Regions from separate parts of the uncultured Methylovirgula sp. genome, predicted to be linked through region 1. Evidence: riboswitches for the same ligand, from Rfam matches in the RefSeq annotation. Region 1 holds a riboswitch; the other holds the start of a gene.
The links. Region 1 has a riboswitch for thiamine pyrophosphate ahead of thiC (phosphomethylpyrimidine synthase ThiC). Riboswitches for the same ligand answer to the same signal wherever they lie in the genome.
Positions count from the first base shown of each region.

Region 2: linked by a shared signal. The riboswitch ahead of Q0025_RS00520 (FAD-dependent oxidoreductase) and the one ahead of thiC (phosphomethylpyrimidine synthase ThiC) in region 1 are both predicted to bind thiamine pyrophosphate.

Region 1 is NZ_CANSHK010000025.1:2,416-5,960, reverse strand. Features, by position in the region: gene thiC (phosphomethylpyrimidine synthase ThiC) at 1-1,463, opposite strand, end outside; TPP riboswitch at 1,531-1,632, opposite strand; gene Q0025_RS08820 (hypothetical protein) at 1,779-2,015, shown strand; gene efp (elongation factor P) at 2,022-2,591, opposite strand; gene epmA (EF-P lysine aminoacylase EpmA) at 2,788-3,545, shown strand, end outside.
Region 2 is NZ_CANSHK010000001.1:100,752-104,296, forward strand. Features, by position in the region: gene Q0025_RS00510 (aminopeptidase) at 1-1,165, shown strand, start outside; partial or broken gene Q0025_RS00515 (cupin domain-containing protein) at 1,194-1,617, opposite strand; TPP riboswitch at 1,720-1,840, shown strand; gene Q0025_RS00520 (FAD-dependent oxidoreductase) at 1,829-2,854, shown strand; gene thiS (sulfur carrier protein ThiS) at 2,823-3,020, shown strand; gene Q0025_RS00530 (thiazole synthase) at 3,032-3,545, shown strand, end outside.

The DNA.
Region 1 (3,545 bases):
TCGCGGTCGGGCAGGCCCAGATGCTCCTTTGGCGTGACGTAGCAGAGCATGGCGCAGCCATACCAGCCGATCATCGCCGCACCGATGCCCGAGGTGATGTGGTCATAGCCCGGCGCGATGTCGGTCGTCAGCGGCCCGAGCGTATAGAACGGCGCCTCGCCGCATTCTTCGAGCTGCTTTTCCATGTTCACCTTGATCTTGTGCATCGGCACATGGCCGGGGCCTTCGATCATCACCTGGCAGCCCTTGTCCCAGGCGATCTTGGTCAATTCGCCGAGCGTTTCCAATTCGGCGAATTGGGCGCGGTCGTTGGCGTCGGCGATCGAGCCCGGACGCAGGCCGTCGCCGAGCGAGAACGACACATCATAGGCGCGCATGATGTCGCAGATCTCGTCGAAATGCTCGTAGAGGAAGCTCTCCTTGTGGTGCGACAGGCACCAGCGCGCCATGATCGAGCCGCCGCGCGAGACGATGCCTGTGGTGCGCTTGGCGGTCAGCGGCACATAGGCAAGCCGCACGCCCGCATGGATCGTAAAATAATCGACGCCCTGCTCGGCCTGTTCGATCAAGGTGTCGCGGAAAATCTCCCAGGTGAGCTTGATCGGATCGCCATCGACCTTTTCGAGCGCCTGATAGATCGGCACCGTGCCGATCGGCACCGGCGCGTTGCGGATGATCCAATCGCGGATGTTGTGGATGTTGCGGCCGGTCGAAAGGTCCATCACCGTATCGGCGCCCCAGCGGATCGCCCAGACCATCTTGTCGACTTCCTCGGCGACCGAGGAGGTGACGGCCGAATTGCCGATATTGGCGTTGATCTTCACCAAAAAATTGCGGCCGATGATCATCGGCTCGAGTTCGGGATGATTGATGTTTGCGGGAATGATGGCGCGGCCGCGGGCGATCTCGTCGCGGACGAATTCCGGCGTCACGAAGGCGGGGATCGCGGCGCCGAAGCTTTCGCCGTCGGCCAGGCGCGCCGCGGCGCCGTCGAGCGCTTTTTCGCGGGCGAGGTTCTCGCGCGCCGCGACATAGATCATCTCTTCGGTGATGATCCCGGCGCGGGCGAATTCATATTGCGTCGTGTGTTGGCCGAGCTTGCCGCGGCGCGGCGCGACATTGGCCGGGCAGGGCGGCACGAGCTTCTCGGCGCGGACATTGCCATTGTCTTCCGGCTGGACGGCGCGGCCCTGATAGGTCTCGAAGCCGCGCGGCGCATACCAGGCTTCCCGCAGGCGCGGCAGACCCTGTGAAAGATCGATGCGCGGCGTATCCTCCGTATAGGGCCCCGAGGCGTCGTAGAGGCGCACCGGCGGCTCGTTCGCCGCTGGATCGAGCGCGATCTCGCGGAACGGCACCCGGATTCCGGGGCGCGGCTCGGCATAGATTTTCCGCGCGCCGGGCAGCGGCCCGCAGGTCACGCTCTCCGGAACGAGGTTTTCGGGCTTTTGGCGAATGTTCATCGGCCGGCTCCGCGCTGTGATGGGGCCGGCGCAGGAGCAGACACGCGATGGCAGGCGGAGTCCGGCTGCGCTTACGTATTGCCTGTCCCTGCGCTGGCATTACCCAGATTCAGGTTCAAAGGGTCTGATCTCAGCCGCCGGAAACCCGGCAGCACCCCAAGGCTCGAAGCAGGATAGGCGCGCAAAGGCCACACGGCAAGTCCGCGGGCCGACACACCGGCACCTCGGAACGTATTCACCGGCAGCACGTTTCTCACGCGACAGAGACGGGGCCATCGCGCACGGCGGGCTGAAGAGGAGTGGGCGGAGGTTTACGTGGCAGGGCTGACGATGAAGATTTGGGAGATGGGCGGAGAGCCTCCGCAGCGCCAGAGCGCCAAGCCGAAGCTGCGCCTGGAGCGCACACGCGCCGAATTGCCGCGCGGCGGCAAGGACATGGCAGCCCAGATCGGTGCGGAATTGCGCGCCGTCTTCGCCCTGCCTACGGCAGGCAGCCTCGCCAACACCGACGAACTCCTCGCCCGGCTCGATGCGCAGAGCGAGGACCGCTAGCAAAAATCAGTCTTTGGCGCGCTCCACATAGGAGCCGTCTTCCGTCTGCACGATGATGCGCGTGCCGGTCTGGATATGCGGCGGCACCATGGTGCGCACGCCATTCGAGAGCTTCGCCGGCTTATAGGACGAGGACGCCGTCTGGCCCTTCATCGCCGGCTCGGTCTCGACGACTTCGAGCGTCACCCGCGGCGGGAATTGAATGCCGACCGGAATGCCGTTGAAGACCGACAGAATGCAGGTCATGCCTTCCTGCAAATAGACCGCCTGATCGCCGATCACATCGGCCGAGACGCTCACCTGATCATAGGTATCGGCATTCATGAATGTATAATGATCGCCGTCCTGATAGAGATAATTGAAATTGGCGTCCTCGACGTAGGCGCGTTCGACCTGTTCCGTCGTCTTGTAGCGGTCGGAGACCTTCACGCCGTCGGACAAGCGGCGCATGTCGATCTGCGTCGTCGGCGTGCCCTTGCCAGGATGGAAGCTTTCGGCACTGAGAACGACATAGAGCTGGCCGTCGTCGCGCTCGATAATATTGCCTTTGCGGATGGAACTGGCGATGACTTTCACGAGGTTTCCTTCGTCTCTGACTCGAGCGGCACTTTGATCCGAGCCGCCGCTTGAACCAAAACGCATTAAAATTCAATGGGGACTAGCCGGAGGCAGGCTAATTCCGGGCGGCCTGCCGCACGCTGCGCGGCTGCGCTATAAGCGCCCGTGCCCTCGCTACAAGGCTTCGCGGGGGGATTTCAAGCGAAATGAGGATATGAGCGAGCCTTCTTTCTGGTGGCAGCCGGGCGCGCAGGCCGGACAGCGGCGCTTTTTAACCATCCGGGCGGCGCTGGCCAAGGCTTTGCGCGGCTTTTTCGACGCCCAGGGCTTTATCGAGGCCGATACCGCGATTTTGCAGGTCTCGCCGGGCAACGAAACGCATATTTCGGCCTTTGCAACGCAGCTGATCGGCCCGGATGAGCACCGCTCGCGGCTTTATCTGCATTCTTCGCCGGAATTCGCGCTGAAGAAGCTGCTCGCCGCCGGCGAGGACAAGATTTTCAGCCTCGCGCATGTCTTCCGCAACCGCGAGCGCGGCCCGCTGCATCATCCGGAATTCACCCTGCTCGAATGGTACCGGGCGAAGGCGCCCTATCGCGCTCTGTTTGCCGACTGCCGGGATGTGCTGGCCGCTGCGGCCAAGGCGGCCGCGACCGACACATTCCGCTTCCGCGGCGCGACGGCGGCGGCCTTTGCCGAGCCGGAGATTTTGACCGTCGCTCAAGCCTTCGAGCGCTACGCCGGCTTCGATCTCACGGCGACCTATGATGCGCAAGGCTGCGACCGCGAGGCTCTTGCGCGCGAAACCGCCGCTCTCGGCTTGCGCGTCACAGAAGACGACACTTGGTCGGATCTTTTCAGCAAGGTGCTTTCGGCGAAGATCGAACCGAACCTCGGCCACGGCCGCGCGACGTTGCTCTTCGATTATCCGGCGCCGGAGGCGGCCTTGGCGCGGCTCACGGAAGACAAAAG
Region 2 (3,545 bases), on a different contig from region 1:
TCAGCCGGGGCAAGACCTTTTTCTCACCGCGCCGGTCGCGGCGCTGTCTTTGGTGCGGCGGATTGTCGAACATGCCTATAAGGCCGGCGCCGGCCTCGTGACGCCGATCCTTTCGGACGAGGACATCACCCTGGCACGTTTCCGCTTCGCGCAGGATGCGAGTTTCGACCGCGCGCCGAGCTGGCTTTACGAAGGTGTCAGCAAGGCCTTCGCCGCGAATACTGCACGCCTCGCCATTGTCGGCGACAATCCGATGCTGCTCTCGGGCGAAGATCCGGCTAAGGTTGCGCGGGCCAACAAGGCCAATTCGCTCGCCTACAAGCCGGCCTTGGAAAAGATCGCCGGCTTCGACATCAATTGGAACATCGTCGCTTATCCCGGCGGCGCCTGGGCGCATCAGGTGTTTCCGCACGACGAGCCGGATGTGGCGGTGGCGAAGCTGGGCGATGCCATTTTTGCCGCTTCGCGCATCGATACCGCCGATCCGGTCGCGGCCTGGGCCGCGCATAATGCGGCGCTGCACGCGCGCACAAAATGGCTGAACGGCCAGCGCTTCGCCGCTTTGCATTATACGGGGCCGGGCACCGATCTCACCATCGGCCTCGCCGATGGCCATGAATGGGAAGGCGGCGCCTCGGCCGCCAAGAATGGCATCATTTGCAATCCCAACATTCCGACCGAGGAAGTCTTCACGACGCCGCATGCGCATCGCGTCGAGGGCCGTGTCGTCAGCACCAAGCCGCTGTCCTATCAGGGCACGCTCATCGACCGGATCGCGGTGCGCTTCGAGGCCGGCCGCATTGTCGAGGCGACGGCGGCCCACGGCCAGGACGTTTTGCGCAAAGTGCTGGAGACGGACGAGGGCGCGCGCCGCCTCGGCGAAGTCGCGCTGGTGCCGCATTCCTCGCCCATCTCGGCGAGCGGCCTCTTGTTCTTCAACACTTTGTTCGACGAGAACGCCGCCTGCCATATCGCGCTCGGCCAGTGCTACGCGAAATGTTTCGTCAACGGCGACAAACTCTCGCCCGAAGAGATCGAGGCGCAGGGCGGCAACAAGAGCCTTATCCATATCGATTGGATGATCGGCTCGGACAAGATCGACATCGATGGCATCAAGCCCGACGGTTCGCGCGTGCCGGTCTTCCGCAAGGGCGAATGGGCTTGAGATAAAGTCTGCGCCGCGATCCCGCTGCCTATCGGTGGATGCCGTCGAGTTCCGGCATGAGCACGACGCTTTCCTGCTCGTTCGGATCGGTGCGTGCGATCACCGCCGTGCAGGGCTCGGTTTCGCTCACATTGTAAGGCAGGTGCGGCACATTCGCCGGGATGTAGACGAAATCGCCGGCCTCCGCGATCGCGTGATGTTCGAGCCTTTCGCCATAATACATCGCGCTGCGGCCGCTCAGGATATAGATCGCGGTTTCATGCGCTTCGTGTTTATGCGCCTTGGCGCGCCCGCCGGGCGGTGGTGAGCAATTGCATGTGAATGGCGGAGGCCCGCACCGTCTCTGCCGAGACCGCGGGAGCATAGGATAGGCCCTGCTTGCCGATGAACGGCTCCTGTGCGCGCAAGACTTTGCAAACGGGACGTTCGAGCGTCGCGGTTTCTTTCGGCATTGGCGTCTCCTCGGCGGTTTCGCCATTTTACCGCATATGGCGGCCGATAACACGGCGCTTTCCGGGCGGCTTGACCAGTCCGGTTGGAAAGCCCTATTTAAGGCCTGTACCTAGGGGATCCCCGGCAGGGGGCTGAGAGGCTGGCAGCGCTGAAGAAGCGGCCCGGCGACCCTTCGAACCTGATCCAGTTTGCACTGGCGTAGGGATGGTCATGAGTGCATCTCCGCAAAAGATCCGTATCCTTGGTGCTGGCGTGGCCGGGCTGACGGCGGCGTACGAATTCGCCATGGCTGGCCAGACGGTCGAGATCGTCGAGCGCCAAGCGGGCCCGGGCCTCGGCTGTTCGCATTTCGCCGGCGGCATGCTCGCCCCTTGGTGCGAGGCCGAGAGCGCGCCACCGCTCGTTGTCGAATGGGGGCTTGAAGGTCTCGCCTTCTGGAGCGAGACGCTGAAGCTTGCGGTGGTCAACGGCAGTCTGCTCGTCGCGCCGGCGCGCGACCGCGCCGATCTCATGCGCTTCTCGCGGCGCACCTCCGGCTTCGAATGGCTCGATGCCGATCAGCTTGCGATGCGTGAGCCGCATCTTGGTGGCCGTTTTGATCGCGCCTTGTTCTTTCCCGGCGAGGCACATCTCGATCCGCGCGAAGCGATCGACAGGCTCGCGCAGCGCCTGCGCCAATTCGACCGGGTGCGGTTTCGTTTCAATACGACGGCGGAAGACGCCAATGAGCCCGCCGACTGGATCATCGATTGCCGCGGCATTGTCGCCAAGGATGCGCTGGCCGATCTGCGCGGCGTCAAAGGCGAGATGCTGGTCGTGAAAACCGCCGAAGTGTCGTTTGAGCGGCCGGTGCAATTGCTGCATCCGCGTCACCCCGTCTATGTGGTGCCGCGCGGCGATGGACGGTTCATGGTCGGCGCGACCGCGATCGAGAATGAGGAGCCTCCGCGCGTCACGGCGCGCTCGGTGCTCGAGCTTTTGAGCGCGGTCTATGCGCTGCATCCGGCCTTCGGCGAGGCCGAAATTGTCGAGACCGGCGCCGATCTTCGGCCGGCGTTTCCCGACAATCTGCCGCGTATCCGGCGCGAGGGCCGGATGCTCTACATCAATGGGCTTTATCGTCACGGTTTTTTGCTGGCGCCGGCGCTGGCGCGGCGCGCCGTCGCCGTGGCGCTGAAAGACGAAACGTTTCCGGAGGTGATGGATGCAAATCCGCGTCAACGGCAAAGCGCATGAGGTTGCAGCGACGACGCTTGCCGCGCTGCTTGCCGAGCTCGACTATCAGGATAAACTCGTCGCGACCGCGGTGAACCAGACTTTCATCCGCGTCGCGGACCGGCCGTCGACGCCACTCAGCCCCGGCGATGCGGTTGAGATTCTTGTGCCGCGCCAGGGCGGCTAAGGGATCGATTGATGCAGGACACGCCCGTCAAACTCTACGACACCATGCTTCGCTCGCGCCTTTTGCTTGGCACGGCGCAATATCCTTCACCCGCAGTTCTTGCCGCAGCGGTCAAGGCCTCCGGCGCCGAGATTGTGACGGTCTCATTGCGGCGTGAGGCGGGCGCAAGCCGCGCGGGTGAAAGTTTCTGGACTTTGATCCGCGAACTTGGCGTGCGCGTCCTGCCCAACACGGCCGGGTGCCGCAGCGTCAAGGAGGCGGTGACGACAGCGCATATGGCGCGCGAGGTCTTCGCGACCGATTGGATCAAGCTCGAAGTCATCGGCGACGACGATCTGCTGCAGCCGGACGTTTTCGGCCTGGTTGAGGCCGCCGAGAGTCTCGTCCGCGACGGCTTCAAGGTCTTTCCTTACACGACGGAAGATTTGCGCGTCGCCGAACGGCTCCTCGGCGCCGGGTGCGAAGTGCTGATGCCTTGGGGCGCACCGATCGGCTCGGGGCGCGGGCTCAATAATGTTTTCGGCC